DNA from 3 places in the Arthrobacter nitrophenolicus genome. Region 1 is predicted to be linked to each of the others. Evidence: riboswitches for the same ligand, from Rfam matches in the RefSeq annotation. Region 1 holds a riboswitch; each other region holds the start of a gene.
The links. Region 1 has a riboswitch for cyclic di-AMP ahead of ACJJV6_RS18300 (LysM peptidoglycan-binding domain-containing protein). Riboswitches for the same ligand answer to the same signal wherever they lie in the genome.
Positions count from the first base shown of each region.

Region 1 (10,249 bases):
TGGTCATCGGCTCGTTCCACGCGGCGCCGCTCACCGCCTCCAACTCGCTCCGGCGCAAGCAGATCCACGCCGCCCATGCCGAACTCCTCAGCATGGGCAGGGGCCTGATGACGCTGATGGTGGGTGACTTCAACTACCCGTTCTTCACGAAGAACCTGGACATCCACATGAAGAACTCCGGGTATGCCCTCTCCCTCAGCAACCGGCGCACCTACACCCGGTACAAGGTCTTCAAGGGCCACTTCGACTTTGCCACATCCCTGGGCCTGGACATCCAGAGCGTGGAGACGCTGCCGCGCGGCAACTCGGACCACCTGCCCATCCTGGTCACGGCGGAATACGGTCCGGACTACTAGGAAGCGCCGCCGCGATCGGGGCCGGCGGCAGCGAGCCGCCGCCTCAGGCCGGGCCAGGCGGCCGCGAAACCGGGATGCAGTTCCTTCTGCTCCACCGCATCGAGCGGGATCCACAGCAATTCGATGCTCTCAGGATCGCTGATGACCGGGTCGAAGGGCTCGCGCACCAGGACCACCACCGTGGTGTAGGACCAGTAGCCCAGGTCCAGGACAGAGGTGAACAGCACGTCCACACCCTCCGGCGGGACCGCCGCCTCTTCCCAGGCCTCCCGGAGCGCGCCGGCCACGGGCTCCTCGCCCTGGTGGAGGGCTCCGCCCGGGAGCCCCCACGTTCCGCCGTTATGGCTCCAGAACGCCCGGTGCTGCAGCAGCACACCCTTCGCCGGATCGTAGGCCAGCACGCCGGCAGCGCCGAACCGGCCCCAGAAGCGCCCGCGGTCCCCTTCCACCCAGGCGTCGCCCGGATCCCGGGGACCCGTGCGGACGGGCGGGGTGGCGGACGCTGCGGAAGCCAGAGAATGATCCATCAGCCCAGTCTGACAGGTGCATCACGCCCGGGCCCAGTATCCGCGGACGTCAGTTGCCGTGCGCGCGTTCGACGGCGAAATCACCGCCGGGATACATGATGGTCTCGTGCCCGTCATCAAAGCGGACCAGGTAAGGCGGGGTTCCGTCCTGTCCCCGCACTTCCAGGATCACTCCGTGTCGGTCCGTGGATCCAACATGCCGGCCGTGGACGATAATGCGGTCGCCCTGCGCTGCCTCCATGGCAATCACCTCCAGCCCCCAGATTACGACTCTCCCGGGAACCGGAACAGGCCCCGCGTGGCAGGATTTCCCTATGCCGCTGAACATCGTCCTGGTTGCTGATACGCACATTCCCAAGCGGGCCAAGGACCTGCCCGCCAAGGTATGGGCCGCCGTCGAAAGCGCGGATGTGGTCTTCCACGCCGGGGACTGGGTGCAGGCGGAGGTGCTGGACAAATTCCAGGAACGCAGCCGTTCGCTGGTGGGCGTCTACGGGAACAATGACGGGCCGGATCTGCGCGCCCGGCTCCCTGAAACCGCGCGCATCACCCTGGATGGCGTCCGGTTTGCCATGGTCCACGAGACCGGGCAGGCAAAGGGGCGCGAGCTGCGGTGCGAGGCGCTCTATCCGGACGCGGACGTCTTGGTCTTCGGGCACAGCCATATCCCCTGGGACGCCACCTCCCCTGCTGGCCTGCGGCTGCTCAACCCCGGCTCGCCCACGGACCGCCGGCGCCAGCCCGCCTGCACGTACATGACGGCAATTATCGACGCCGGCCGGCTGGCGGAGGTGCGCCTGGTCGAGGTCACGCGGGAGTAGTTCCGGGTTGGCAGCCGGCCTCCGGTTGCCTAGGCTGGAACGGTAAGCATGCTTAGCTTTCCTGGAATCGTTCCACCAGCAGGAGGACCACCATGACAGACCAGTACACCTTCCGGAACCCGGTCACCGCCTACGAGCACATTTCCCCGCCGAAGCAGCACCAGCCCGAACCGGGGCTGGACGCGGAGCTGATGCCCAAGGCGGACCTCGGCGAGGAAACCTACCGCGGCACGGGGCGGCTCGAAGGCCGGAAGGCAATCGTCACCGGCGCGGACTCGGGCATCGGTGCCGCCGCGGCCATCGCGTTCGCCCGGGAGGGGGCCGACGTCGTCATGTCCTACCTGCCGCAGGAGGAGGAGGACGCTGCCAGGATCGCAGGCATTATCGAAGCCGCAGGCAGGAAGGCCGTGAAGGTGCCCGGGGACCTCAAGGACCCGTCAGCCTGCCGTGACGTGGTGGACACCGCCGTGGCAGTCCTGGGCGGTGTGGACATCCTGGTCAACAACGCCGGAAAGCAGGTGGCCCAGGAGGACCTCGCGGACATCACCGACGAGCAGTTTGACCACACGCTGAAGACCAATGTCTACGCCATGTTCTGGCTGACCAAGGCAGCCCTTCCGCACATGCCTGCAGGGTCCACCATCATCAACACCACGTCGGTGCAGGCCTACAACCCCTCACCGACGCTGGTGGACTACGCCACCACCAAGGCCAGCATCAACAACTTCACCAAGGGCCTGGCCCAGCAGCTCGCTCCCAAGGGGATCCGTGTCAACGCCGTTGCGCCGGGCCCCATCTGGACACCGCTGCAGGTCAGCAGTGGCCAGCCCAAGGAGGACCTGCCGGAATTCGGGCAGTCCACTCCCCTGGGCCGCGCCGGCCAGCCCGCAGAACTCGCGCCGGCCTACGTGTTCCTGGCCTCGCCCGAGTCCAGCTTCGTGCTGGGCGAGACGCTGAACGTCAACGGCGGCAGCCCCACCCCATAGGTCCTAGGCCTGGTCCTGCCCGGCGAGCAATTCATCGGTGGCCTGGTCGGGCTGGCCGTCGAAAAACTGTGCAAGAACGGTTTTGAACACTGTTTCGCCGGGTGCGGCGCGGAGGAACAGCGTCATGGACGACTGCAGCTTGCGGGCGTCAATGCCGCCCAGGATGTCCTCTGCGGCGCGCCCGGCATGGTTGGTGAGGGCCTGTGCGCACTCCAGCAGGCGCGGGCCCAGTACGTCGTGCTCAAGGTATCCCCGGGCTTCGTCCAGTGACCTGATCGCATACTTCCGGGAGGTGGCACTCTGTCCCAGCCCTGCGATCTGCGGAAAGATGAACCACATCCAGTGGCCCCGCTTGCCACCGAGTTGAAGTTCGGCCAGGGCCCGCTCATACGTCCCGCCACTGTCCTGTGCAGCGACGAAGCGTCCAAGGTCATAGGGATCGTTCATGGATGTCTCCTTCTTGTGGGGTCTTGCGCCCGGGCGGGAAGCCGGCGCTTGGCGGCTGCCCAAGCACTGCCGCCGCCTGCCGCAGGCTGCCGTGCGGATCCTCGGCCCAGCGGGCCAGCACCACGCCGGCGCGCTGCCGGTCCCGCTCCGGCAGCCCGGCAAGCAGCGGCGCCACGACATCGGCCACCAGGGGTCCCTCGAGTTCCGCCGTGGAGGCGGAGCGGAGGAACCCCTCGATCCGGGTCAGGTCCGAGTGGCGCAGCCAGGCGGCCTTGGCCTGGAGCAGCACCACGGCTGCCAGCCGCCGCTCGAAGACCGGCCTGGCGCCTGGCCTGGGCCGGCCCCAGAGGGCGGAGGCCAGCTGGACGACGTCATCATGGTCCAAAACCTTGAATTTCCGGAGCGCATCACGGACGGTTCCCCGGACAGCGCCCACGGAGGAACCGTAGGAGGCGAGGATCCCGCCCAGCCGGGCGGCGGCGTCGTCCGCGCGATACCAGGAGCCCTCATTCTGCAGGGTACGGTCGATGAACTCCGCTGCCGCGTCAACGACGTCCGGCCCTGCGCTCATCGCCGGCCCGCCCCGGCGTGGGTGATGCAGAACGGGGTCCACGGCCGGGCTTCCAGCCTGCCCTCGGCGATGGCTTCGCCGCATACGGCGCACGTGCCGTAGGTTCCGGCGTCCAGCCGGGCGAGGGCGGCCTCCACCTGGTCCAGGCCGGCGGCGCTCTGCTTCAGGAGTGCGGACGCCTGGGACAGTTCGAAGGCGATTGTGGCACCCTCGGGATCGTGCTCGTCGTCGACATTTGAATCGAGCCGGGCCGAACTGGCCGAGGCGATGTCCGCGCGGAGGTCCGGAAGCAGCGCAGCCTTCCGCTTCCGCTCCTCCTCAAGCAGCACCCGGAACCGCTCAAAATCTGGCATGGAGAAAGCCTAGCGCGCCCCTCAGTACCAGTTCCTGGCCACGGAGTGGTCCCACGCCGCGCAGGGTGTCCGGTAGCGGTCCCGGATATACCCCAGCCCCCACTCGATCTGGGTGCGGTAGCTGGTGAGCCAGTCGCTGCCGGCGCTTCCCAGCTTGCCGGGCGGCAGGGCCTGCGGAATTCCATAGGCTCCGGAGTAGGGGTTGGTGGCAGTGGTCAGCCAGTTGGATTCCTTCGTCCAGAGCTGGGCGAGGCAGAGGAACTGGTCCTGCCCCCATCCATAGGACGCGAGGCGGCCGGAGGCATAGCTTTTGGCTGCGGCGGGATCGTTGACAGCGCCACCCGGCACGGAGGGCACGACGACGGCAGGCGGGGCGGGGCTTGCCGGCGCAGGGGCGACGGGGCCGGGGTCCGCCGGGGCCGGGTTGGTGTTGACCGGTGCCGGATTTACCGGCGGGGGGTTCACTGGCACCGGTACCGCCTGGGCCGGGTTTGGCGGTGCGGGAGGCTTTTGCGCAGCGGCAAGGGCGGCATCTGCAGCCGCCTGCCGGCGGGCCTGCTCCTCGGCAGCGGCGCGTTTGGCTGCCTGCGCCGCCTCATAGGCCGCAAGCGCCGCCCGGCCTTGCCGGTATTCGCCCTCAAGCGCCGCCGTCGTGCCCTTGAGGGATGCCAGCTGGGCGGTCAACTCTCCGCTGCGCCGCTGCTCTTCGGCGACCTGGCGGGCCACCGCGTCCTGGGCGGAACGGGCAGCGTCCAGTTTGGCCTTCGCCTCTCCGGACAGGCGTTCACGCTCCGCCCGGGCGGCCTTTTCCTGCTCCGCCAGGGCAGCGGTGGCCTTTCCCGCGGCCTCCGCCCGGCTGACCAGGTCCGCGGTCTTGGCTCCCACGACTTCAACCACATTGAGCCCGTGAATGCTGTTGTTCTCAAGGGCTTCCAGTGCCACAAAGAGTCCCATGGTGGTTCCGCCGGTTTTGTACGACCTGGCGGCCAGCGCACCAATCGCCTGCTGATGCCGCTGCAACTCCGCATTTGCCTCGGCAGCCTGGCCGGCAAGGGCATCCACCCTCGTTGTTGCGGACTGCAGGGCGGCGTCGGCCAGTGCATAATCGGCCGCAGATACGACGGCGGCTGCCCCGAGCGTTTCGGATTCGGATTGCAGGCCTTGCAGCAGGCCTGTGATCTTCTCGATTTCGGCCGCCTTGCCGGCTTCCGACTGCTGCGCTTTCTGCACGTCCTCCCACGAGGGATACCCGCCCGGCGGGGCGTCGTCCGCGGACGCCGGAAGCAGGGCGGACGGGCCGGCCAGGGCGAGGGCCAGCACCCCTCCCAGCAGCGGGGGCATCAGCATGCTTCCGATCAGGCGCATAGTTCCGAAGCCTATCGGGTTTCAATGCGAGGTTGAGGGTTAGGACCGCCAGCCTGCTTTGTCTTTATGATTTTGTGACACAAATAACAGGCCGCGCCGGACGCTCGGTATCACCCGAGGTCAACCGGATGTGGTATGAAACTCCAAACATTTGCTTAATATGATAGAAGCGCCTCGGATGTTACCCAAACGTGACAATTGCTCCGGGGCCGGGTTATGGTCTTCAGGTGTCCCTCCCAAAACGGGACATTCCCATCAGTATGCCGAGCCCTGCCACTGATACGGGATTCAACCGCTTTCCAGCTGGCAGGGACGGGGGAACCAAGTTTCCACGGCCATTTGTGGCCTTGGGGTTAAGTCGACAGCGCCTTCGTCCATTACGGGCGGTCGCCCTTCGGCCGGGTATCTCCAACCCGAACCCGACAGCTCACCCCGCAGGCATGGGAGAGGCGATCACACGTGTCAAAAAATTTTCCTACCGCCCGTCACCGCGCGACTCCGGCCCGCTCAATCGCGCTCCAGGGCTTGGCTGCTTCCGCAAAGTCCCAGGCCCGGACGCTCAGCCGTCCGGTGCTCGCAGTTGCCGCTGCGTCCGGCATTGCGTTCGGTGTTGGAGCTCCCGCCCACGCTGGCGTGACCGGCCCGGACACCACCGAAACCGCTAGCGTCCAGGCGTACAGCGCTCCGGCCGCTGCCGTGGCTGCTCCCGCTGCCGCAGCCCCCGCCGCCGGCAACGTCTACACCGTGGTCTCCGGCGATACCCTGGGTGCCATCTCGGCTGCACATGGCGTCAGCCTGAACGACGTGCTGGCCGCCAACGGCCTGGATATTTCCACCATCATCTACCCCGGTGACCAGATCACCATTCCGGGCGCCGGCTACGTGGCACCTGCTGCTGCGCCTGCTCCGGCCGCACCGGCCCTGGCGAGCACCGGAACCACCGTGAACTACGCCTCCGCCGCCGTTGCCCCGGCCCCGGCTCCCGCCCCGGCCGCCACCGGCACCGGCACCGGCGCAGCCATCCTGGCTTCCGCCTACAGCCAGCTGGGCGTGCAGCAGGACTGCACCGCCATGGTGGAGAAGGCACTGCGCTCCGTTGGCCTGTCCGTCGGTGACCTGGCTCCCGGCCAGTTCTACCAGTACGGCACCACCGTGGGCACCCCCGCCCCCGGCGACCTGGTGATCACTGCCGGCCACGTGGGCGTCTACGCCGGCGACGGCCAGGTTGTCAGCGGCGGCGTGGACGGCTACAAGACCGAAGTCCACTCCATCAGCTGGCTCAGTGGAGCTTCCTTCGTCCGGGTAGCCTAGTCACCCGGCGCAGCTGAAGCAGCCGCAACAGACGCAGTACAGAGACAAGGGCGGCGGCCGGGAACTCCCGGCCGCCGCCCTTGCCCGTTAATGTGCTTCCGGCAGAGTCCGGCTCTTTCTGTCACGTACCGCAGAACGTCATGTACTTGCCGAAGTCTTCCGGGGCCCCTTCGGCGTAGCGTTCCAGGCCGGGACGCTCTTCATAGGGGGCACGCACTGCTTCCAGGAGCCTGTTCAGTGGCTCCAGGTCGCCCCCGGTGGCTGCAGCCAGGGCCTCTTCCACCAGGTGGTTCCGCGGAATGTACACGGGGTTTAGCCGGTCCATCCGGTCCGCGTCCGGTTTCATGGACCGCCAGCGGCCGGCCCAGGCATCAAATGCCGCGAGGTCCATGACCATGCCGCGGACCGGCCGTTCATTTCCGCGCGCCGCTTCGCCCAGGTAGCGGAAGAACCGGGTGTAGTCCACGGGGCCGTCCTTCAGGATCGCTACCACGCCGTCCACCAGTTCGGACGCCGCTTCGGCTTCAGGGCTTCCCGCGGGGACGGCCGGCAGGCCCAGCTTGGCCTGCATTCCGTTGAACCACGCATCGCTGTACTGCCCGCGGAATTCGCCCAGCGCCTCCACGGCGGGAGCGACAGCCTGCTCCTGGTCCTCGTTGATCAGCGGGAGGATCGACTCGGCGAGGCGGGCCAGGTTCCATTCGGCGATGACCGGCTGGTTGGCATAGGCGTACCGCCCGCCCACATCAATGGAACTGTAAACGGCGGCCGGGTTGAAGTCGTCCATGAATGCGCAGGGGCCGTAGTCGATGGTCTCGCCGGAAATGGTCATGTTGTCCGTGTTCATCACGCCGTGGACGAAGCCCACCAGCATCCATTGCGCCACGAGCGCAGCCTGGGCCGACACCACCGCCCGGAACAGCGCAAGATAGGGATTGTCTGCCTCGGCGGCGGCAGGGTAATGCCGGCTGATGGCGTGGTCCGCCAGGCGGCGCAGCAGCTCGAGGTTGTCCGTGGCCCGCGCGTACTGGAAACTTCCCACCCGCAGGTGGCTGCCGGCCACCCTGGCCAGGACCGCCCCGGGCAGCATGTCGTCCCGGCGCACCATGCGTCCGGTGCCGACGACGGCGAGCGACCTGGTGGTGGGAATGCCCATCGCGTGCATTGCCTCACTGACGAGGTATTCACGGAGCATGGGCCCGACGACGGCACGGCCGTCCCCTGCCCGCGCGAACGGTGTGCGGCCCGAGCCTTTGAGGTGGATATCGCGCAGGCGGCCGTTGGCGTCCACGATTTCGCCGAGCAGGAGGGCGCGTCCGTCCCCGAGGAGGGGTGAGTAGCCGCCGAACTGGTGGCCGGCGTAGGCCTGGGCCACCGGAGCGGCCCCTTCCGGCACGTGGTTGCCCAGCAGCAACCGCACGCCTTCCGGGCTGCGCAGGTAGCTGGCATCCAGCCCGAGTTCTTCCGCGAGGGCGTCGTTGAAGACCAGGAGCCGGGGCTCCGGGGCTTCCTCCGCCTGCCAGGGAACTGCCATATCTGCCAGTTCGCTGGCGAAGCGGCTGTCGAAAGTGACGGTTGATTCTGCAGCTGCAGTCATGGGTTAACCCTATCCCCGCGGTTGGTCCGGCGGTTGATCAGCCAGGTGGCGAGCCAGAGGACCACGCCGATGGCCATCAGTCCGCCGGCTATCTGGTACTGGATCACGTTCCGTCCCACCCACGGCCCGGCCAGGAAGGCGCAAAGGATGGCTGCGACCAGGGGCAGGGGTCCGGGCGAGGTGAAGAAGACTTTCCGGTTCGGATCCCGTTTCCTCCGCAGCACCAGGCACGCCACGTTGACGACGGTGAAGACGCACAGCAGCAGGAACGCCGTTGTGCCGGAAAGGTTGGCGACAATGTTGCTTTCCGGATCGCTGGTCACGTAGAGGATGAGCCCCAGGGCAAGGACGGTGGAGAAGGCAATGCCCGCCCACGGGGTGCGGCGGACCGGCAGGACCTTGCCCAGGGGATGCGGCAGGACCTGCTGGCGGGCCAGGCCGTAGATCAGCCGGCTGGCCATGAGCATGTTGATCAGTGCCGTATTGGCCACGGCGAAGACGGCCAGGAACGGGAAGATCCGGTCGATGGGAAAGTCCGGTGAGCCCTTGTGCACCACCTCGAGCAGTGCGGCGCCTTCGGCTTCGCGGATGCCCTCCAGTTCGGTGGGCGAGAGGACACTGACCACGGACACGGCAACCAGCATGTACAGCAGCACGGCGATGCCGAGGCCGGTCAGCATGGTCCGGGGGAAGATCTTTTCGGGCTGGCGGGTTTCCTCCACCATGTTCACCGAGTCCTCAAAACCCACCATGGCGAAGAATGCGATGGAGGTGGCGGCGGTGACGGCGAGGAACAGGCCTTTGTCCTGGTAGTCGTTGAAGACGAAGATCCCGCCGGGGTTGCCCGTGCCCTGGGCCATGACGAAGAACCCGACGCCGATCACGATGCTTAGCGCCACCATTTCCACCAGGGTGAGCACCACGTTGAACTTGACGCTCTCCCCCACGCCCCGCAGGTTGATGGCGGCCAGCAGGAGCATGAATGCCAGGGCGACGGCCGTAATGACGCCCTGGCCGGGATCACCCATGACTCCGTTGATTTCCAGCCCGCCGAAGAAATTCTGTGCCAGGACGTTGGCTGAGGTGGAGGCGCTGGTGATGCCGGAGCAGACCACTGCGAAGGCCACCAGGAACGTGACGAAGTGGATGCCGAAGGCTTTGTGCGTGTACAGGGCAGCGCCCGCCGCCTGGGGATACTGCGTGACCAGTTCGAGGTAGGAAAACGCCGTCAGCGTCGCCACCACGAAAGCCAGGAGGAACGGCAGCCAGACGATGCCGCCCACCGTTCCGGCCATGGTGCCGGTGACGGCGTAGACACCGGCGCCAAGAATGTCCCCCACGATGAAGAGCAGGAGGAGTTTCGGGCCCAGGACCCGTTTCAGCTCGGGCTCCCCGCCCGCAGGTGTGACGCCGTCGACTTCCTCGGACGTGGCGCTCATTGTCGGCCTCCTTGCCGGGTCAGGTGGTGGACTGCCTGGTGTGCCAGGTCGGCGCGGGGGCTGCGCCGCTGCGGAAAGGGAATGTGCTGCAGGTCTGAAGCGGCCATGACGGCGGCGGCGCCGGCGCGTGCGGATGCCTGGGCAGCAAGCATGGTGGCGTCGTCGCCATAGCGGGATGAAAAATGCGTCAGTACCAAGGCACGGGCACCGGCGTGCGACGCCAGCTCCCCCGCTTGCCCGGCGGTGAGGTGGCGGTATTGCTGCGCCAGGCCGGCGTCGTCATCGCTGAAGGTTGATTCGGCAACCAGGAGGTCGGCGCCGTCGGCCAGTTCCTCAGCACCGGCGCACGGCGCGGTGTCCATGACGAATGCGAAACGCTGGCCGGGCCGGTGGATGCTCACGGCCTCGAGGTTGACGCCGTTGAGCGTGCCCTCGCGCTGCAGGCGGCCGACGTCGGGTCCTGCGATGCCCGCCGC
Region 1 covers NZ_CP174504.1:3,954,845-3,965,093, forward strand. The annotation lists gene ACJJV6_RS18255 (endonuclease/exonuclease/phosphatase family protein) at 1-356, shown strand, start outside; gene ACJJV6_RS18260 (NUDIX domain-containing protein) at 353-883, opposite strand; gene ACJJV6_RS18265 (DUF1918 domain-containing protein) at 933-1,124, opposite strand; gene ACJJV6_RS18270 (metallophosphoesterase) at 1,198-1,704, shown strand; gene ACJJV6_RS18275 (glucose 1-dehydrogenase) at 1,797-2,690, shown strand; gene ACJJV6_RS18280 (DUF1810 domain-containing protein) at 2,694-3,137, opposite strand; gene ACJJV6_RS18285 (DNA alkylation repair protein) at 3,121-3,708, opposite strand; gene ACJJV6_RS18290 (TraR/DksA C4-type zinc finger protein) at 3,705-4,061, opposite strand; gene ACJJV6_RS18295 (lytic transglycosylase domain-containing protein) at 4,083-5,426, opposite strand; cyclic di-AMP (ydaO/yuaA leader) riboswitch at 5,678-5,882, shown strand; gene ACJJV6_RS18300 (LysM peptidoglycan-binding domain-containing protein) at 5,886-6,737, shown strand; gene ACJJV6_RS18305 (protein adenylyltransferase SelO) at 6,859-8,334, opposite strand; gene ACJJV6_RS18310 (APC family permease) at 8,331-9,773, opposite strand; gene ACJJV6_RS18315 (ribonuclease Z) at 9,770-10,249, opposite strand, start outside.

Region 2 (10,249 bases), 1.4 Mb from region 1:
ACGGAGCTGTCCGTGAACCTGTAGATGGTGGCCGGCCCCTGGCCTTCGGCGTCGGCCATGACCAGGAGCTTTTCGGTCAGTTCAGGGGCAAGGTAGCCGGGAGCGACGGCCGTGAGGTCCGCCTGCAGGAGCACGTGGTTCAAGGCAGCAGGAAGGTGTTCACCCAGGATCGCCAGTGCCGCGTCCGGGTGGTCCTCCGCGAAGGCGCTGCCCAATTGCGTCAGCGCCCCGGACCCCACCAGCCCGAGCAGTTCGGCCTCCGCCAGAACCCCGCGGATCAGCGAACTGAACCGCCGCGCCATCCGGGGCTGGGCCCACTCAGCGCGCTGGAGGACGGCGGCGGCGTCCAGCACGGGAGCCGCGCCGTCCTGCGCCACGGCTTCAGTGGTGAGTTCGTGCAGGATCTCCAGGATGCGCTTGCGGATTACCGGGGCGTCGGGGCGCTGCGGCTCGGCGGACAGCGGCACAATGGTGCTGCCGGCAGCGGTGCGGTGTCCAGCGGGCAGTCCCTGCGCGCCGTTGACAGGCTGGCCCACCATGGAGGGGACCCTTTCGCTGGCCAGCCAGGCGTTCACCAGCCACAGCCATTGTTCCTGCCGCGGCAAGCCAAGCCACTCGAGCTCCGGCGGCTGGACCCAGGACGACGAGTCCACGTCCAGCCGGATCAGGCCCGCCAGCCCGCACAGTTCCAGCAGCAGCCCAACCCGGGCCTGCTCAACACGGAGCAGCTCGGCAAGCCGGCGGGTTTCCCGGACCCCCACCCCGCCGCTGCGCAGCGTCACCAGGGGCTGCTCCCGTACTGCATGCAGGAGTTCACCCACCAGCCTCAGCGTCTCGGAGATGGCGCTCATCGCCGCGTTCCTCCGCAGCACGGCAGTGGTCCAGCCCAGTTCCGGGACAGGCGGTGAAAGGGCGAAGTCATCGATGATCACGCCACCACGCAGGGACAGTCCCACGCTGTGCGGCAGCTCCACGTGTGCCGCATCGAGCGGCACCAGCAGGCCGCGGGCCAGGAGCCAGTCAATCGGCCCGACGTCGGAGCCTTCCGTCGTGACGGACGCCTTGCGTTGCGCCTGGGGGACGGCACCCATGGCCCAGTTCCGGAACCTGCCGAGCAACGCCGTCGTCCGTTCCGGCGCACCGGCGAGGATGCCTTTCAGCGCCTCGGGAGAGGACGTCCAGTGCTGCAGTGCGAGGGCTGCCTCCATGGGGGTGGTGGCGTCCTGGATGGCGGCGCCGCTGTGGTGCAGCTCGGAAACCAGTTGGACGGCGCGCTGGGCGAACGCCGGCTGGAGGCGCACCAGTTCCGTGTAGCTCCGGCCCAGGCCCGCCGGGTAAAGCCCCACAACGTCCTTGAGGCACCCGACCGGCAGGTAATAGTGCTGCCGCGAGGCGGAGGCGGGCGTCCCGTGCGGAGGTGCCGCCCGGTGCACCAGTGCCATTTCCTGCAGCCCGGCCAGGATCTGCTCGACGGTGGCCACGGTGGCACCCGAGATCATCTTGCGCAGCCCAGCGGCAGAAGCACTGTGCTCGGTATCCGTGTTGGTGCACAGGTGAAGGGTTTCCAGCACCTGCATCTGTGGCCGGTTGAGCCGTTCAAGGGCCCGCTGGACGCTGACCCGGGAACTTGCCCGGGCAGCGAGGGCGGAGAAATCGGGAACAGCGGGGGAGAGCAGGTCCGGCCGCGCGGCGAACAGCGCACGCAACGAGTCGTCGCTGCGTGACTCAAGATCCTTGCCGAGCGCGCGTATGAGGGACATCAGTCCCAACGTTACCGCTGGTCCGGCTTTCCTGCCCGGCGCCGCCCGGCAACACTGTCGAGGACGAGGAAGAGCATGAGGAGGAACGCCACCGGCAGGCCGTACAGCGCCGCGTAGGTCACCCATGACGGCGCCACCGAGCCGGCAAAAGCGAGGGCCATCACTGCTCCCACTGCCGCCAGGGAAAGCACTGCAATGACTGCGGCCGCGATCATGATGGGCCGCCGGTAGCGCGAGGGTGTCATGGACGTAACGCTACAGCGCCCCGGGCGCCCGGCGTGAACGCTGTTACCCGGCCCCTGTTGAAAGCGTGAATAGGGCACCGGGCAGGATAACCTTGAAGGATACAGACCAACACGGTTAGAGCGGCCATACCTTGAACCCGCACAACAATGCGGATGCGGTGGCGGCTGGCTGTGTCTCATGACAGTAGAAGAAGAAGGTTGATTACGTGCCTACCGGCAAGGTCAAGTGGTATGACAAGGACAAGGGCTTCGGGTTCCTCGCAGGCGAGGACGGCCAGGAGGTTTTCCTGCCCAAATCGTCGCTGCCTGAGGGCGTGACGGAGCTCAAGGCCGGCACCCGCGTGGAGTTCGGAGTGGCCGACGGCCGCAAGGGCGCCCAGGCCCTGGGCCTGCGGGTGCTGGACAAGACGCCGTCCATCGCCAAGGCCAAGCGGCCCTCCGCCCGGGACCTCGCGCCGCTGGTCCAGGACCTGGTGAGCGTGCTGGACAACCTGTCCGGCACGCTGTCCAAAGGAAAATACCCGGAAGGCAACAAGGGCAAGGCCATCGCGGCTGCCCTGCGTAAGGTTGCCGACGAGCTGGACGTTTAGCAGCCGATGAGTCCGGAAGCTGAACAGCCGCAGACGCAGGTGCAGGACACTGCAGGCGCCGCGACCGCTCCTGCCGCGGGAACAGCCCCGGCGGTGGCCAGGAACGCGCCCAAGCGCCGGGCCGGCGTGCCAGTATGGCGGACCGGCAAGCCGGACGCCTTCCTCGCCGGTGCCGTGGAGACGGCCCGCACCGCGCTGGAAGGCATCACCGCCGCCGCGGACATCGGACGGCACCTCGCAGCCAAGAGCGAAGGCGACCGCCTGGTCACGCACCTGTTCGAGTCCAAGCTGGCGGGCTACGTGGGCTGGCAGTGGTACGCGGTGGTGACGCGCAACTCCCGTTCCAAGGTGGTCACCGTCAGCGAGCTGGGCCTGCTGCCGTCCGAGGACTCGATCCTCGCTCCGGAGTGGGTGCCGTGGGCTGAGCGTGTCCGGCCGGAGGACGAGCAGCAGCAGGAGCCGGAAGCCACCGAAGCTGACAGCGAACCGGCGTCCGGCGCAGCGGTTGCGGAACCTGACGCTGATGCCGGGTTCACCGGATCCGACGCCTCCGATGCCGATTACACGGATGAACCTGCCCCGCAGCCTTCGGCGAACGACGCCGGCAGGGAGTAACTGCTGGACGTCCCCTTGACGGGAAACACAGACGGCGCCGTCCGGGCGAAACCCGGGCGGCGCCGTCCTACTTAAGGAAAGGCTACTTGCGGAGTTCGCCCACCACGTAGTCGATGCTGGCCAGCAGTGCGGAGACGTCATCCGGCTCGATGGCAACGAACGTCGCAATCCGGAGCTGGTTGCGGCCAAGCTTCCGGTACGGCTCAGTGTCCACGATGCCGTTGGCGCGCAGGACCTTGGCTACAACGGCGGCATCCACGGATTCATCGAAGTCGATGGTGGCAATGACGTTGGAGCGCTCATCCGGGTTGGCCACGAAGGGCGTGGCGAACTCGGCGGCGTCGGCCCAGCTGTAGATGCGTCCTGCCGAGTCGGCCGTCCGGGCGGCAGCGAAGTCCAGCCCGCCGTTTGAGTTCAGCCACTGCACCTGGGCGTCCAGGGTCACCAGGGTGGACAGGGACGGGGTGTTGTACGTCTGGTTGAGGCGCGAGTTGTCAATGGCCGTCTGCAGGTCCAGGAAGTCGGGAATCCAGCGGCCGCTTGCCTTGATCCGCGCGGCGCGCTCCAGGGCAGCGGGGGAGAACAGCCCAAGCCACAGGCCGCCGTCGGAGGCAAAGTTCTTCTGCGGGGCAAAGTAGTAGACGTCGCTCTCCGCCACATCGACGTCCAGGCCGCCGGCCGCGGAGGTGGCATCCACCAGCACCAGGGAACCCTCATCCGCACCTGCCACCCGCTTGACCGGAGCGGCTACGCCCGTGGAGGTCTCGTTCTGCGGCCAGGCATACACGTCAACGCCGGCTTCTGCCTGCGCCGCGGGCCGGGTGCCGGGCTCGGACTTGATGATGGAGGAGGCGTCCAGGAACGGCGCCTTGTTGGTGGCGGCCGCAAACTTGGAACCGAACTCACCGAAGGACAGGTGCTGTGCCTTCTTCTCCACCAGGCCGAAGCTGGCAACATCCCAGAACGCAGTGGAACCGCCCACGCCCAGGACAACCTCGTATCCTTCCGGGGCGCGGAAGAACTGGCTGAGGCCCTCGCGGACTGAACCGACAAGGTTCTTGACCGGTGCCTGCCGGTGGGAGGTGCCCAGGATGTTCTTCGATGCGGCGGACAGCGCATCAATCTGCTCCTGGCGGACTTTGGAAGGTCCGGCGCCGAACCGCCCGTCCTTGGGAAGGAGGTCGGCAGGAATAGTGATGCTTGGTTCGCTCACGGGGGCTCCAATTTCGGCGTGGACGCGGCTGAGGTCCGGACGGGTGGATGGTCGCTGGCGCGCAGTCGGCGATGACTGCATCGAAGGCCTTTCCCATTCTGCCTGAACAGCTGTTTGGGCGGGAACCGGAACCGTCATAGTCCAGCCACTGAGACGGCCTCGCGGGCGGCTTCCAACTATTCGGACTAAGTCAAAATAGGCTAAGCTAGCCAACGGACTACGTCGCGGTGAACAGCGATACGGTGGGACAACGCAAGGTACTGCGCTCGAGGAGCTGAGCTGGATGACGGATCTGATCGACACTACGGAGATGTACCTTCGGACCATTCTGGAGCTGGAAGAAGAGAACATCGTCGCCCTGCGGGCCCGTATCGCGGAACGCCTGCGCCACTCGGGTCCCACGGTGTCCCAGACCATCGGCAGGATGGAGCGTGACGGGCTGGTGGTGGTCTCCGGCGACCGCCACCTGGAGCTCACCGAAATCGGCCGCAAGCGCGCCACCGAGGTCATGCGGAAGCACCGCCTGGCGGAGCGGCTCCTGGCCGACGTGATCGGGCTGGACTGGGCCTATGTGCATGACGAAGCCTGCCGCTGGGAGCATGTGATGAGCGAACGGGTGGAGCGGCGCATCTACGAGATGCTGGACCATCCCACCGAATCGCCATACGGCAACCCGATTCCGGGCCTTGCCGCGCTTGGTGGCCAGCCCTCCCTTGCCTCCACCGATACGGTGACCAGCCTCCTGGAAGCCATGAAGTCCTACGGGCCTGCGTCGGAGGTCACGGTCAGCCGGCTGGCGGAGCCCATCCAGGTAGAGCCGGAACTGCTGTCCCAGCTTGATGAGGGCGGCATCCGCCCGGGCGCCGCGGTAACCCTGGAGCGCGTGGGGGACTACATCTCGGTCCGGGTGCCGGGCATTGAAGGCGCCCTGGAACTTCCGCCTGAAGTTGCCGCGCACGTGTTCGTTCACGTCCGCTAGGAAGTCTTTCCGCCGCAGCGTGACGTCGGTAACGCCAAGATAACGGAATTGTTACCAAGGGCCTTAAGCCCCTATAGTTGAACCGAGCGTTGATACAAAAGCGTTACCTGATCCGGAGCCGAGCTCTGCCAGCGGATCGGGAGCACGAGTCAATAACTGGCAGAGGCGGGGGAACCACAAGCGGCAGCGGGGGACTGCCTTGGGGTGAAGTCCGTCAGCAGCAAGCCTCTTCCAGTGAAGGAATCCCTCAGCGGGATATCTCTGTGCCGAAGCTTGCTTACGGCGGACCGGGTCTTTGAACTCTCTGACCCGAATCCGACAGCTAACTTCGCAGGCTTTCCAGAGAGGAATCCTTCTTGTCCATGCAGACCTCCAGGGGGCGCCGCCGCGCGGCAGGCCCCGCTTCGGCGCCGCGTGTCGTCGAAGTCATCCACACGGAGCGCCCCCGCGATCTCCACCGTGATGCGCGCCGCCGTCGGGGTCCGTTCCGGCAGATCACCGAGTTTGCCTCGGCGAGCGGTATTGGCCAGAAGGCCGGCGTGGCCCTGGCTGCCACCGGCCTGGTGCTCACCGTCACTGTCCCGGCCACCAGCCCGGTCATGGCCACCGATGAGGCGGGCATAGCTCCAGTTGCAGCCTCGGCCGTCACCCCGCAGCCCGCGATTTCTGCCGAGGCCGGGGCCCAGATCGACTTCAGCCGCTCGGCCGTCGTGACCCAGGCAGACCCGGACGGCAAGCTCAAGCAGCTCCTGAGCGCACAGTCCGCCGGCGCCGTTTCCCGGGCCGCTTCCGCAGGAAGCCTGGGCGCCCCGCTGGCGTCGATGAGCACAGCCTCCCCCTTCGGTTACCGCGTCAGCCCCATCACCGGCGGATCCGGCGACTTCCACCGCGGTCAGGACTATGTTGCCCAGTGCGGCACCTCTGTCCTCGCGGCCGCCACCGGCACCGTAACGTTCGTCGGCTGGCACCAGTTCGGTGGCGGCAACCGTGTGGTGATCGACCACGGTAACGGCCTGGAGACCACTTACAACCACCTCTCGTCGTTCAATGTGTCCGAAGGCCAGACGGTCTCGCGCGGCGACGTTGTGGCACTGAGCGGCACCACCGGAGCCTCCACCGGCTGCCACCTGCACTTCGAAGTGCAGGTCAACGGCGAAGTCGTGGATCCGACAGGCTGGCTCTAGTCAAATGATGGCTGACTCTCGAATTAGCGTGACCAGTCGTGACCTGAATGTGACATTCGCTCGAAACTCCTGTACCGTCTAACTCGCGTCAACTTTTCCGAAGTTGACGCTCTTGTGCGGATTGCCTAACTCTGCCACCGCTCAAGGTCCGTTCGCATTTCATCGTCTGGCAGGGGCGGGGGAACCAATTTTGGCCTTCTTCACGGAAGGCCTTGGGGTTAAGTCGCAAAGCTTCCTTGAAGCGGCGCGGCCGGGTGACTCCCATCCGAATCCGACAGCTCACCTCGCAGGCATTGGGAGAGGCTACCTTCGTGTCTTCACGCCAGAATTCTGCGCGCCACCGTGCGCAACCGGTTCGTACCAACCCTTTGGACGCAGTGTCCAAGGCCGTTAGTGCCAACGCCGGGACAGTGGGTCGCCAGGCTGCTGTAGTTGCAGCCGCGTCCGGCCTTGTCCTTGGCATGGGACTGCCGGCCACCGCCGCGGACACCACCGCCGGCATCTCCGCTTCCACCGAGTCCGGTTCCGCGCAGACCGCCCTTGCAGTCACCGCAGCACCCACCGCCACCGTGTCCTTCGAGCGGCCGGTGGTCACCACCGTCGCCGCTCCCGTTGTCGAACGGGTGACCCCGCAGTCCACCTCTGACGACGAGGACGAGGCCGCCGCTTCCACCGCATCGACCGTGGCGGAAAAGGCTGTTGCTGCCACCGCTTCTGCGGCAACTTCCGGCCTCGCCGCCATCGCCTACACCGGCATCGGCAGCCCCTACGTCTGGGGAGGCACCAGCCCCACCTCCGGTTGGGACTGCTCGGGCTTCACCCAGTGGGTTTACGCCCAGGCCGGCATCAGCATCCCCCGCGTGAACGCATGGACCGCCATGACCCCCACCTCCACCCCCCAGCCGGGTGACCTGGTGATGCAGAACGGCGGCGCGCACGTCGGCATCTACGTCGGCAACGGCATGATGATCAGCGCCCTCAACCCTTCCCAGGGGACGCTTCTGCACTCCGTAGCCGCCACCGGCTCCTCCTCCTTCTACACCCTCGCAGGCTAATAGTTCTTGGGGCTTCGGCCCCGGGAACTATTTCTTTGCCCGCAATTTTTCGCTAGATCACCATCCCCGTTCGGGGCGCGCCGACGTACCCCCAAGATGCCGGCGCGTCCAAACTCTCGGTTGCCCACAGGCCCGAGGAAATCGAAAGAGAGAACTGATGACTACTCGTGCTACCGCACGGCACCGCGCCGAGGTCACTAAAACCAGCTCGATCGCCATCATTGCCAAGGCTGTGGGCGACAACGCCGGCGGCGTAGGACGCCAGGCCGCCGTGATCGCCGCGGCTTCCGGTCTCGTCCTGACCAGCGGCATCGCGGCCAACGCTGCCGACGCCAACTTCCAGCGCGACTCGGCCCCGGCGTCCGCCCTGGAAGTTGAATCCGCTATCGAAGCGCCCATTTCCGCGGCTTCCACCATCGCCATCACCTACGAGAAGCCGGCCGTGACCACCACGCCTGCTCCCGTGGTTGTGGAAGAACCCGAGGTTGAGGTGGAGGAAGCCGCGCCGGCCCCTGCCCCCGCTGCCCAGCCGGCTGCCGCTCCCAAGGTCACCGCCACCGTTTCCGCTGCGTCGGCCCCCGCCGCACCGGCTTCCGCCAGCGGCAAGGGCGCAGCCATCCTGTCCGCCGCGTACGCCCAGCTTGGTGTCATGCAGGACTGCACGATGCTGGTTACCAACTCCCTGGCCGCGGTCGGCATCAACTTCCACGACTGGCCCGCAGGTTACCTGTCCCTGGGTCGCACCGTGAGCGCGGCCGAGGCCCAGCCCGGCGACCTGATCTACTACGCTGACGGCGGCGCCGGCATGGCACACATCGCTGTTTACGCAGGCAACGGCCAGGCAGTCCACGGCGGCTACAACGGCAACCAGACTGTTGTCTTCAGCGCCAACGTTGGCTCCGGCCCGGTGTTCATCCGCGTCGACTAGAACCCTCCGTTTCCGGCCGAAGCCCCCGACGGCCGGCGATGGAGCAAGGACCCCTGCCCGCAAGACAGGGGTCCTTCCCCTTTTAAACTGCAGCGGCAGCCGCCTCGGGCAGGCGCGTGCTTGCGCCGTTGGCGGTGGCCTGCTGGCGGGTCCGGGACAATTCTTCCGGGACGGCGATTACCTGATAATGCGCTTCTGTGTTTACTCTTGTGATGTCGATCCATAGCCCGGACATGCCGAGGGCAGCCGGCCCTCGTGCCCCTGACGGGTGCGGCCGTGAAGAGGTACGTGCATGCGCACTCTCGTTCTGAATGCTGGATATGAACCGCTGGCGGTTGTGACTTTCCGCCGGGCGCTGGTGCTTGTGCTCACGGGCAAAGCGAGCGTGGTGGCCGAAGGGGACGACCCCGTGGTGGGTCCACAGGAAATACTGGGCCGCCCCTCGGTAATCCTCCTCAACCGCTACATCCGCCCGCGCTACAACCAGGCCACCGCCGTCAGCCGCCGGGGTGTGCTGAGACGCGACGGGCACAAGTGCGCGTACTGCGGCAAGGCTGCGCACACGATCGACCACGTCCACCCAAAATCACGCGGCGGAGCCGACTCCTGGGAGAACCTCGTGGCAGCCTGCCTCCGCTGCAACAATGCCAAGGGTGACCACACTCCCGCGGAAATGGGCTGGAAGCTCCGGTTCGTTCCGGAACCTCCGCGCGGCACCATCTGGCAGATCAAGGAACTGGAGAAGCCCACCCCCGCGTGGGACCCGTTCCTGCTGCCGGAGCGCGCTGCCTGACGGGTCCTTTCCTGTTTATGCGTCCCTGCCTGCGCTGGCTAGGCTGGAACCGTGCAAGATCCGCTGCCGCATTTTGATGCCCTGATCCTCGCCGGAGGCCGGTCCTCCCGGCTGGGCGGAGTACCCAAACAGCACCTGCTTTTCCGTGGCGCCACCTTGCTGGAACGTTCCCTCGATGCGGCGTCCGGTGCCCGCCGGACTGTGGTGGTCGGACCGGATCCGGGGCGCCTGCCGGAAACCGTCCTATCCTGCCGGGAGCAGCCCGAATTTTCCGGTCCCGCCGCCGCCATCGCTGCGGGGCTGGAGGTACTGTCCCGGGGCGGGGGAGAAGCCGAGTACACGTTGGTGCTTGCCTGCGACATGCCACTGGTGGCCGACGCCGTGGTCCGGCTCTCCTCCGCACTGTCAGCGGAACCGGCTGATGGCCCCGGCAAGCCGGACGTGGTCATGGCCGCAACCGACGACGGCACGCCCCATGGCAGGGCCCAGCCGCTCGCCGGTTTTTATCGCACGGCTGGGCTAAAAAACGCCGTGGAGGATCTCGCTGCCCGGGGAGCCTTAATCAACGGCTCCGTCCGCTCGCTCCTTGCTAGTCTGGACGTGCAGCTTGTCACCGTACCCGCCGCGGCCACAGCCGATGTGGACACATGGGACGATGCCGCCGCGCTAGGGATTGCCGCCGGCCACCAGGACGATGACCAGGGCCGGCGCAGCCGCAGTTAACTTGGGAGGCAGTTCATGAAAAGCCAGGAAGAGACGCTGGAGGAATGGTGCAGGTCACTGCTCCAGGCCTATGAACTCGAAGACGTCCAGGTGGATGTCAATGCCATTCTCTCGCTTGCCGGAGTGGCCGCCCATTCTGTAGTGCGCCCGGCCGCGCCGCTGAC
Region 2 covers NZ_CP174504.1:2,568,479-2,578,727, forward strand. The annotation lists gene ACJJV6_RS12035 (helicase-associated domain-containing protein) at 1-1,760, opposite strand, end outside; gene ACJJV6_RS12040 (hypothetical protein) at 1,772-2,005, opposite strand; gene ACJJV6_RS12045 (cold-shock protein) at 2,212-2,595, shown strand; gene ACJJV6_RS12050 (DUF3027 domain-containing protein) at 2,602-3,210, shown strand; gene serC (phosphoserine transaminase) at 3,293-4,423, opposite strand; gene ACJJV6_RS12060 (metal-dependent transcriptional regulator) at 4,707-5,402, shown strand; cyclic di-AMP (ydaO/yuaA leader) riboswitch at 5,509-5,754, shown strand; gene ACJJV6_RS12065 (M23 family metallopeptidase) at 5,765-6,586, shown strand; cyclic di-AMP (ydaO/yuaA leader) riboswitch at 6,699-6,893, shown strand; gene ACJJV6_RS12070 (C40 family peptidase) at 6,964-7,641, shown strand; gene ACJJV6_RS12075 (NlpC/P60 family protein) at 7,799-8,569, shown strand; gene ACJJV6_RS12080 (HNH endonuclease) at 8,862-9,362, shown strand; gene ACJJV6_RS12085 (molybdenum cofactor guanylyltransferase) at 9,414-10,085, shown strand; gene ACJJV6_RS12090 (DUF6457 domain-containing protein) at 10,101-10,249, shown strand, end outside.
Region 2: another riboswitch for cyclic di-AMP. It lies ahead of ACJJV6_RS12065 (M23 family metallopeptidase); the one in region 1 lies ahead of ACJJV6_RS18300 (LysM peptidoglycan-binding domain-containing protein).

Region 3 (10,249 bases), 1.5 Mb from region 1:
GGGCTGGCAGGGTTGATGAACGACGACGGCGGCGCCCGGCTTCCCGGCGCGGCCGTACCGCTTGTGCCTGGAGACCGGGAGAACCCCGCGAGGCTCGCCGGCGTCCTGCGCCGCTGGCTTCAGGACCAGGCCGCGAAGGACGAATGGCGGGCGGCGGCACTGGCTGCCCGGGACCTGCTGCCCGGGTGGGACCAGACGGCACGAACCGTCCTCGACGCGGTGGAGCCAGGGAGGGCAACCGGCTAGGACCGCGACAACATCCTGCTACAAGCGGCTCCGGTGCCCGGCGAAGAAATCGCGGAGCAGTTCCGCGCATTCGGCTTCCCGCACCCCGGGGTAGACCTCTACCCAGTGGTTGAGGCGGCGCTCGCGCAGGACATCGAACACCGATCCCGCGGCGCCGGCTTTCTCATCCCAGGCACCGAAGACAACCCGGGGAATCCGGGCGAGGACGATTGCGCCGGCGCACATGGCGCACGGTTCAAGGGTGACCACAAGCGTGCAGTCGGACAGCCGCCAGCCGTCTGCCTGCCCGCCGCTGCGGGCGGCGAGCTCGCGCAGCCGCTCCGCTGCCTGGCGGATTGCTACCACCTCGGCGTGCGCCGTCGGATCCCCAAGCTCCTCCCGCTGGTTGCGCCCGGAACCCAGCACGGCGCCGTCGGGCCCGAGCACCACGGCGCCGATCGGCACGTCCTCTGTCGCAAGGGCGCGGCGGGCTTCCGCAAGGGCAAGACCCATCCACGTGTCGTGTTTTCCAGCGGAGACCATGGCTCAATGATAGTTTCGAAGGATACCCTGAGCCCGTGACGACCAGCGCCGGGAGGCACAATGAGCACCGTCCGTGACCGTGTGGACAAATGGTTCAAACCCTACGCCGCCCTGTGGCTGACCCTGATCATCGGTGGAGCCCTGGTGCTCTCCATGGCACTGCTGGGCGCCGAGGTGTACTCGGACGTGGTGGATGAGGAAGGCCTGGCAAGCCTCGACATTCCCGCCCTCGAGTATTCGCAGTCACTGCGGAATCCGGAAACGGACGCCTTCGTCACCGCCTTCACCAACATCGGTGGCGGGGTCGGGATGCCCATCCTCGCGAGCATCCTGACCGCCTGGCTCACGTTCCTGAGCCGGTCCTGGCGGCCCCTGATCCTGGTTGGCGGTGCGGCCGCGGTCTCCACCACTGCCACCACCATCGGCAAGCGCCTGGTGGGCCGGACCCGTCCGGACCATACGGAGGCCGTGCCACCGTATGAAACAACGCCGTCCTTCCCCAGCGGCCATACCCTGAACACCACCGTGGTGATCGGCGTGCTGCTCTACATCCTGTGCCTGCATTTCTTCCAGCTCTGGGTGCGCATCACCGCCATCACAACGGGCGTGATTTTCATCATCGCGATGGGGTTGAGCCGGGTATTCCTGGGGCACCACTGGCTCACTGACGTGATGGCCGGCTGGCTGCTGGGCCTCGCGTGGGTGCTGATGGTGATACTGGCCCACCGGCTGTTCCACCTGATCAGGCGGCGGGAGCATGTGGGACCGGCACCCGATTTCGAGCATCCGGTGGTGCGGGATGTGGTGGTCGAGGCCATGCATCACGACGGCCCCGGCGGGCACGGGAAGGACAACGCCGGGTGATAGTTTTGACCCATGCGAACTCTCGTTGTGGACCACCCGCTCGTCGCCCATAAGCTCACCGTCCTGAGGGACAAAAACACCCCGTCCCCGGTGTTCCGGCAGCTGACCGAAGAGCTGGTGACCCTCCTCGCTTATGAGGCAACCCGCGAAGTCCGCACCGAACCCGTCACCATTGAAACGCCCGTCAGCACCACCGTGGGAACCGCATTCACCAAGCCCACCCCGCTGGTGGTTCCCATCCTGCGCGCAGGCCTGGGCATGCTCGAGGGCATGACCAAGCTGGTCCCCACCGCCGAAGTAGGCTTCCTTGGCATGGCCCGGGATGAGGAAACCCTGGACATCATCACCTACGCCGAGCGGCTTCCCGAGGACCTCACCGGCCGCCAGATCTTCGTCCTGGACCCGATGCTCGCCACCGGCGGAACCCTGCGCGAGGCCATCAAGTTCCTGTTCAAGCGCGGCGCCTCGGACGTCACGTGCATCTGCCTGCTGGCCGCACCCGAGGGCCTCGCCAAGCTGGAAGAGGAGCTTTCGGACGCCAATGTCACCATCGTCCTGGCCTCCATTGACGAAAAGCTGAACGACAAGTCCTACATTGTTCCCGGCCTCGGGGACGCGGGCGACCGCCTGTACGGCATCGCCGGCTGAGGTTCAAGCCTTCCAAGACAAGGAGCGCAGCCGTAGCCTGTGCCCATGGACTGGAAACTTGAACTCGTGTTTGTCCCTGTGTCCGACGTGGACCGCGCCAAGGATTTTTACGTCAACAAGGTGGGCTTCAACGCCGATTTCGACCAGCGGCCCACTGAGTCCATCCGCTTCGTCCAGCTGACGCCGCCGGGCTCGGCCTGCTCCATCTGCATCGGGGAAGGACTCACGGACGCCCCTCCGGGGACCGGCTCCAACCTCCAGCTGGTGGTCAACGACATCGATGCCGCGCACCGCCACCTCAAGGAGAACGGCGTGGACGTCAGCGACGTGGACGTTCAGGACTGGGGCCACTTCGTCTACTTCGCCGATCCGGACGGCAACAGGTGGGCGGTGCAGTACATCCCCGGACGGGATTCTTAACACAAACGGTGGTTGAGCCTGTCGAAACCCGCCCGGGTTTCGACAGGCTCAACCACCGTTCTGTACCTCAGCTGCGGTTTAGTACCAGTTGTTGGCGTAGTGGAAGTTCAGCGCGCCACAGGGGGACTGGTAGCGCTCCTTGATGTAGTTCAGGCCCCAGTTGATCTGCGTGCGGTAGTTGGTGAGGTAGTCCGCACCGGCGCTTGCCATCTTCTCGGCGGGCAGGGACTGGACGATGCCGTAGGCACCGCTGCTGGGGTTGGTTGCCGTGGTGGTCCAGTCGGATTCCTTGGTCCACAGCGTCACCAGGCACTGCATCTGGTCCTGGGCCCAGCCGTAGGAACCGAGCTGGCCGGCCGCGTAGGCCTGGGCGCCTGCCGGGTCATTGACCGCGACGACCGGAGCAGGCTCCGGTGCAGGAGCGGGCTCGGGTGCCGGAGCCGGTTCTGCGGCGGGGGCGGGCTCCGGTGCGGGTGCCGGGGCGGGCTCGGCGGCCTGCGGAACAACGTTGATTTCGGCGGGGGCGGGGGACTCGGCAGGGTTGGACCGGATCTCGCTCTTTTCGATGCTCATCTGCGCATCGGAGGACGCCGCCGAGGTGCTGGTGGTGGTTGCGGCCGGAATCAAAGCATTCGTCGCCTGGCCGGCGGCGCCGATACCTACCAGCAGCGCACCGGACGTTGCGAGGACCGCGGCGCGCTTGCCGAGGGTGAACTTCTTGCCTTCCGGACGCTGGGAATCGCTGCCTGAGCCCTTTTTTGGGCGCGGTTTAGCCGGGAATGTAAACATGATGAATCGCCTCTCACACCTGCGGAGTTAGCTGTCGGGTTCGGATGAGGGCATCCGGCCGCACGGAAAAATCACGTGCTGGCTTAACCCCAAGGGCAATCAGTGCCCGGGACGGTGGGTCCCCCGCCTCTGCCTTCGATCAAGCGGAATCCGGGAAGTGGCAGAGCTTGGCGTCATCCGGATATACGGCCCGAACGGGAACCGTACCTAATCGACGGTACAGGAGATGGGCGCATAAGTCACATTTAGGTAACGGACATCACGGCATCGGCGCGTCGAGTTGTGCAATCTAGCGCATCAGGGGCAGTTGGAGGGCGAACTCTGTCCTCCCGGGCTGTGACGTCACCGTGACCTTGCCGCCATGCGCCTCGATGATGGATTGCACGATGGACAAGCCGAGTCCGCTGGTTCCCTCAGCGGCCGAGGCCCCCGCCTGGTCACCCGCACCCTTCCGCGCTGCGTCTGCGCGGGCGAACCGGGAAAACACGTGGTCCACGAACTCCTCGGGGATGCCGCCGCCGTCGTCCGTTACGGTCACCACCGCAGCGCCCTCGGATGTGGTGCCGACGCCGGTGACCACCGTGGTTCCCGCCGGCGTGTGCTTGCGTGCATTCGACAGCAGGTTCATCAGGACCTGCCGCAACTGAGCGGCGTCCCCGTTGACCAGGACCGGTTCGTCGGGCAGTTCCAGCCGCCAGGTGTGGGCAGGGGCCATGACCTTTTCGTCACTCACGCTCTCCACCACGAGTTGCGTGAGATCCACCTCGCTGAGCTTCAGGGGCTGCCCCTCGTCCAGCCTTGCCAGCAGCAGCAGGTCTTCCACCAGTGCCGTCATCCGCTCGGACTGGCTCTGCACCCTGGCCAGCGACTTCTGCCCGTCCGGTGTGAAGTCCTCGGTCATCCGCATCAGCTCGGTGTACCCGCGGATCGCCGTCAGCGGCGTCCGCAGCTCGTGCGAGGCGTCGGCAACGAACTGCCGCACCTTGGTCTCGCTCTTCTGCCGGGCCTGCAGCGCATTCGCCACGTTGTCCAGCATGAGGTTCAGCGCGTGCCCCACGCTGCCCACTTCTGTTCCGGGGTTGGAGTTTGACGGCGGCACGCGGACTGCCAGCGCCACCTCGCCGGCATCGAGGGGCAGTTGCGACACCCGCGTGGCAACCTCGGACAGCTGCTCCAGGGGCTTCATGGTGCGCCGGATCAGGACGGTTCCCACCAGCCCGATCATCAGCAGCCCCGCCAGGGACACGAACACGAAGGTCCAGACCAGGGAGGCAAGGGTGCTTTCCTTGCCGGCGAGCGGCAGGCCGGTCACCAGGACATCGCCAAAGTTGGTCTGCACGGCAACCAGGCGGTATCCGCCATTGGACAATGTCCGGTCCACGGGGCGGCCATCGGCGGGCAGTTCCAGCAGGATCTCCTTATCCTCTGTGGACAGTGGGGCCCGCGTGGTGTCGGAGGCAAGAAAGCCGCCGCTGTTCACCTGGCCACTGACGATTCTTGCGTTGACGGTCCCCACGCTCTGCCCGCGTGCATCCAGCGGATCCCTGCCGTTGAAGCCGCCCATGGGAGGGCGGCCGGGATCGTTGGCCCGGTCCGCGGCCTGGTTGAGCTGGTCGTCCAGCTGGCGGGTAAGGAAGGCATCCATGGAGGCATAACTGGCCACGCCCACGGCTCCGCAGATGGCGATCAGCAGCGCCATGGCCAACGCGATAAGGCGGGTGCGCAGGTGCCAGGTGGCGGGCTTGAACCAGCTCCGGGGGTGGGCTGCCGGAGCTTGAGGGGTGGCCATGGCTTCCTACTCCGCCGGCTTGATGACGTAGCCAGCACCGCGCACGGTGTGGATCATCGGCGGGTGGGCGGCGTCGATCTTCTTGCGGAGGTACGAGATGTAGAGCTCCACGATGTTGGCCTGGCCGCCGAAGTCGTAGTCCCAGACCCGGTCCAGGATCTGCGCTTTGCTGATGACGCGCTTGGGGTTCTCCATCAAATAGCGGAGGAGTTCAAACTGGGTGGCGGTGAGCTGGACGTCTTGGCCCGCCCGTGTCACCTCCCGGGTGTCCACGTTGAGCACCAGGTCGCCCACCACCAGTTCGGAGGTGTCCATGGCGGCCACGCCGGAACGCTGCACCAGCCGGTGGAGCCGGAGCAGGACCTCTTCCATGCTGAAAGGCTTGGTGACGTAATCGTCGCCGCCCGCTGCCAGTCCTACGATGCGGTCCTGGATGGCGTCCTTCGCGGTGAGGAAGAGCGCCGGGACCTCGGGTGCGAATGCACGGATCCTGCCCAGCAGCTCCACGCCGTCGAATCCGGGGAGCATGACATCCAGCACCAGGACGTCCGGGCGGAAGTCCTTGGCGAGCTTCACTGCCTCGGGGCCGTCAGCGGCAACAGCAACGGACCAGCCCGCCATGCGCAGTCCCATGCTCATCAGTTCAGAGAGGCTGGGCTCGTCGTCCACCACCAGGGCGCGGATAGGGGAGCCGTCCGGGTGTGAGAGCTTGGGCAGGTTGTTCGTGGTGGAGTGCGGTGTGGCCATGGAACAACTCTCCGATCCTTCGGTATGGCCCGGCTAAGGGATTCCTGTGACCGGGCTGTGAATCCCAGCCTAGCCAGCTGGATACCGCGACGGCCCCGGAACGGGCGGCATGGAGCAGTAACGCTGAACCAACTTGAGGCATTTGAGGTGATTCCAGGCGTCTCCCGGCCGATTCAGGTGGGTCCGTCGGGAAAATTTTCTTCCCTTGCTCCGCGCGCCGCTGGACACGTGCCCGGGGAGTAAGGGGCAATTTTGGCATTTCGCACTCAGTTGAATAAAAATGGCCAGGAAGCCCCGATGGGCGAAGGAAATTCTGTGGGCAGCGCTGTGCGGGTCGCAGAATCGGATAACGAATGTTATTCTTTGGCGTCCGCCAGAATCGTGATCTGCGCCACAATAGAGCATTTCGTCTCACAATGCGGACGATCTGGTCCATTGTTACTTGCAAGTTGCCATTGTTACGCTGCACACTTCCAATGTGAACAAGAACTCAACAGCACCTGCAGCCGCAGAATATTGGCCCAGCACATCAGCTGCTGCCGACATGCGCTGTTGTCGAATGCACGCCTGACCTTCTCCACCCCTCGAAGTTCTTAGGCATTCGCCCCCAAGCCCAGCGTCGGGCGCCCCTCCCCAGTTCGCATTGCGGGGAAACCCAGCATTCGAGCCGCGATGGCGGCCATTCACATTGAGGTAAGCAATCCATGTCAGTTGCATCCGGATACGTCCACATCTCTGTCCGTAACGCCGCCAAGGCGGGCCAGCCCTCCGGCCTCCGCCCCGGCTTTGGCCCCCGCCCGTCAGTCTCGCCGTCTTCCGGAAGCAGCTTTCCTGCCCAGGGCTACGCGCCGCAGGGCTACAACCCCAACTCCTACGGGCAGCTCCGCGCCGTTCCCGCGGCTGAGTCTGCTCCTGTCACGGCACCCACGCCGGTGGTGGCAGGACCCAATGCCGTCCGCCCGGTGGCCAACGACAATGTTGCCCGCGGGTTCGTCCTGTACATGGGCATCGACGAGGAAACGGCCGCGGCGGCCGGCACCTCCATCGCCAAGCTTGCGCAGGAAATCCGCGCCTACGCCCAGTCCCTGGTAACCGGCGCCGAAAGCTACGCGGCGGTTGCCGTAGCCCCCGCCGGCACCCCCGGTTCCGCGCTCGACGTCGTCCGGTCCACCTTTGGCGACCCCACCGTAAACTCCCGCCAGCGCACCGAGACGCCCCGTCCGCAGCAGCCGCAGGAGCCGCGCCCGTCCGGTGTCCTGATCGACCTTGCCCGGCGCGAAGTCCACCTCGACGGCGAATCGCTCAACCTGACGTTCAAGGAGTTCGAACTCCTGAACTACCTGGTGGAGAATGGCACCCGCACCGTGGGCCGCGACGAACTGCTCGAAGGCCTGTGGCGGAACGCCGAGGAAGTGCCCAACGAGCGCACCATCGACGTCCACATCCGCCGCCTCCGCTCCAAGCTGGGCCGGCTCGCCAACACGGTCCGCACCGTCCGCGGCCAGGGCTACCGGTTCTACGAGCACCCGGAGGTCGTGGTCTGGGCCGCTCCGGAATACTCGATCTGATCTTTCAACGTCCGCCAACGGCGGCACGATCCCTCTGCGCCTGCGCTCGTACCTCACGCAACAACGGCGCTTTCGGGATATGCCGCCTTTGGCATACGGGGTCAGCCGGCATGTGCCTCCGCGGCTGGGGGTTTGGCTAGGCTTGGGGCATGAGTGAGCACCATCTTCGCCGCCTTGTGATCATGCGTCACGCCAAGGCTGACTGGCCCGGCGGTGTGCCCGACCATGAGCGGCCGCTGGAGGAGCGCGGGCACCGGGAAGCGCCGCTGGCCGGGCGCTGGCTGCTCAAGCACAACATCATCCCTGACTTCATCCTCTGCTCCAGCGCACTGCGCACGCGCCAGACCTGCACCTGGGTGTGCTCTGAGCTGGGGGACAAGGCACCCACGCCGAAGCTCGAGGACGGCCTGTATGCCGCTTCCGCCCTCCGCATGCTCTCAGTCATAAACCACGTGCCGGACACCGTGACAACGCTCATGCTGATCTCCCACCTGCCGGGCGTGCAGGACCTTGCGATGCACCTGGCTTCCCGCGATTCCGACCATGACGCGTACATGGACGCTGCCACCCGTTTCCCCACCAGCGCCCTGACCGTGCTGGAGACGGAAAAGCCCTGGGCGGAGCTGGACGGGCAGGACGCCAGGATCACCAGGTTCAAGGTGCCCCGCGCCCACTAGCCAGGGTTCCGGCAGAGCGGTTCTGGCATAGCGGTTCTGGCAGAGTAGGGAGCGTGAATCTCCGGGACTCCCTGCTTGCCGTGCTGGTTGCCGTGCTGTGGGGCCTGAACTTCGTGGCGATCGACATCGGCCTGCACCCGGGCGGCGGTGATGTGCCCCCGCTCCTGTTCGTGGCCATGCGGTTCGTCCTGGTGGTCCTGCCCTGGATCTTCTTCATCAGGAAGCCGGACGTAGGCTGGACGGCGGTCCTCGGCGTCGGGCTCTTTATGAGTGCGGGCCAGTTCGGCCTGCTCTACCTGTCCATGGCGCTGGGCATGCCGGCCGGCCTTGCGTCACTCGTCCTGCAGGCACAGGTGCTGCTGACCGTCCTCCTCGCCGCCGCGTTCCTCGGTGAGCGGCCGAACCGGAGGCAGCTGGCCGGCGTCGTCCTGGGCGTGGCAGGCCTCGCCGTCGTCGCCGTGGGCCGGAGTGCCGTTGCGCCCCTGCTGCCGTTCCTGATTGTGCTCGCCGCTGCCCTGTCCTGGGCGACGGGAAACGTCATCGCCCGGAAAGCGAAAGCAGCCTCGGGGCTGGGCCTGGTGGTCTGGTCCGGGGCCGTGGTTCCGGTACCCCTCACCGCCCTCTCGCTGCTGGTGGACGGCCCGGACGCGGTCCTCGCCACGCTCGCCAACCTTCAGGCGCCCACCGTCCTCACCGCGCTCTACACCGCCGTTTTTGCATCACTGGTGGGCTACGGCATCTGGAACCGGCTCCTGGCCAGCCACCCGTCGTCGGCCGTTGTCCCGTTTACGCTGCTGGTCCCCGTGGTGGGGATGACGGCCGCCTGGCTTGTGCTGGGGGAGGTGCCGACGCCCACCGAGCTCGCCGGCGGCCTCCTGCTCCTGGGCGGAGTGGCGACGGCGGTGCTGACCCTGGGCAGGCGGCGTCAGCGCCGCGGGGTGGAACCGGGGCCGGGCTTGGCCGCAGGCCTGCGGGCGGGAGCAACGGGCGACGACGGCCGCTTGGCTGCCGGGGGTACGCGCGACGTGGTCCCCGGCCCGGAAACGCGCTGAACCGCCCCGCTTCGTGCTGTCCCGCTTTTTGCAGCGCTGCCCTTTGCTGCGCTGACCCGTGCTGCGCTGCCTTTTGCTGCACCCGCTTTCGGTCCGGCGCCTCTGGATGCGGCTCCTTGGGCCGCCGGCCGGGAAGGTGCCGGCCGCCGCTTCGCCGGGGGCCGCCGGGCCGGCGCAATCCGCCTGCCCGCAGGCCAGGCGGCACCGATGAACAGGACCAGGAACGTTGCCACATAGGACACCGCCGCACCGACGAAATAGTTGTCCGGATCATCCGTGGGCAGGGGCGTGCCCAGGAACGAGGACTGGCCGTCAAAGGCCAGTTCCCAGGTGCTCAGGAATGCCAGGGCAAAGCCGACGGTGAGGCTGGTGCCGGCCCCGACGCAGAGCAACACCAACCGCCGGCCACGCACCAGGACCTCGCCGATGGCGGACAGATACGCCAGGGCAAGCACGCCAAGGAACGCGACGAATACCGGCTCGGCGAGGGTCATCCCCGTGAGCACGAGCAGCAACGCGGCAACGATGCCGGCGACAACCGCAAACTTTCCGCTGTTCCCCATGTGGCGCATGTGCACCATCATTCCCGAGGAGCGGGCAGCTTCAGGACGTAGCCGCGCATGATGGCCATGATTGCCGCAACGCTTTGGTCACGGCTGCGCTCCGGGTTGTAGGTCTGCCGGTCGAGTCCCACCACAAAGCAGGCACCGAAGATTGCCGTCTCCAGGCTTCCCCGGGACACGGACTCGTCCACCGGGTAGGCCTTCGCCACATCGTCCACGGCCTGGGCAATGACAGCCAGCAGCTCGCCGCGGAGCACTGCGAAGGTGCCCTGCCATTCGCTGGGCGTCCGCCAGTTCTCGCTGACCCAGAGCCGGGCGAAGGACGGGTACTCGGCCATGAAGTCCATGGCCTGGCCGATCATGG
Region 3 covers NZ_CP174504.1:2,427,262-2,437,510, forward strand. The annotation lists gene ACJJV6_RS11430 (glycosyltransferase family 4 protein) at 1-246, shown strand, start outside; gene tadA (tRNA adenosine(34) deaminase TadA) at 265-768, opposite strand; gene ACJJV6_RS11440 (phosphatase PAP2 family protein) at 829-1,632, shown strand; gene upp (uracil phosphoribosyltransferase) at 1,645-2,280, shown strand; gene ACJJV6_RS11450 (glyoxalase superfamily protein) at 2,326-2,700, shown strand; gene ACJJV6_RS11455 (hypothetical protein) at 2,779-3,489, opposite strand; cyclic di-AMP (ydaO/yuaA leader) riboswitch at 3,495-3,655, opposite strand; gene ACJJV6_RS11460 (sensor histidine kinase) at 3,779-5,278, opposite strand; gene ACJJV6_RS11465 (response regulator transcription factor) at 5,285-6,025, opposite strand; gene ACJJV6_RS11470 (winged helix-turn-helix domain-containing protein) at 6,730-7,593, shown strand; gene ACJJV6_RS11475 (histidine phosphatase family protein) at 7,743-8,270, shown strand; gene ACJJV6_RS11480 (EamA family transporter) at 8,324-9,322, shown strand; gene ACJJV6_RS11485 (TetR/AcrR family transcriptional regulator) at 9,903-10,249, opposite strand, start outside.
Region 3: another riboswitch for cyclic di-AMP. It lies ahead of ACJJV6_RS11455 (hypothetical protein); the one in region 1 lies ahead of ACJJV6_RS18300 (LysM peptidoglycan-binding domain-containing protein).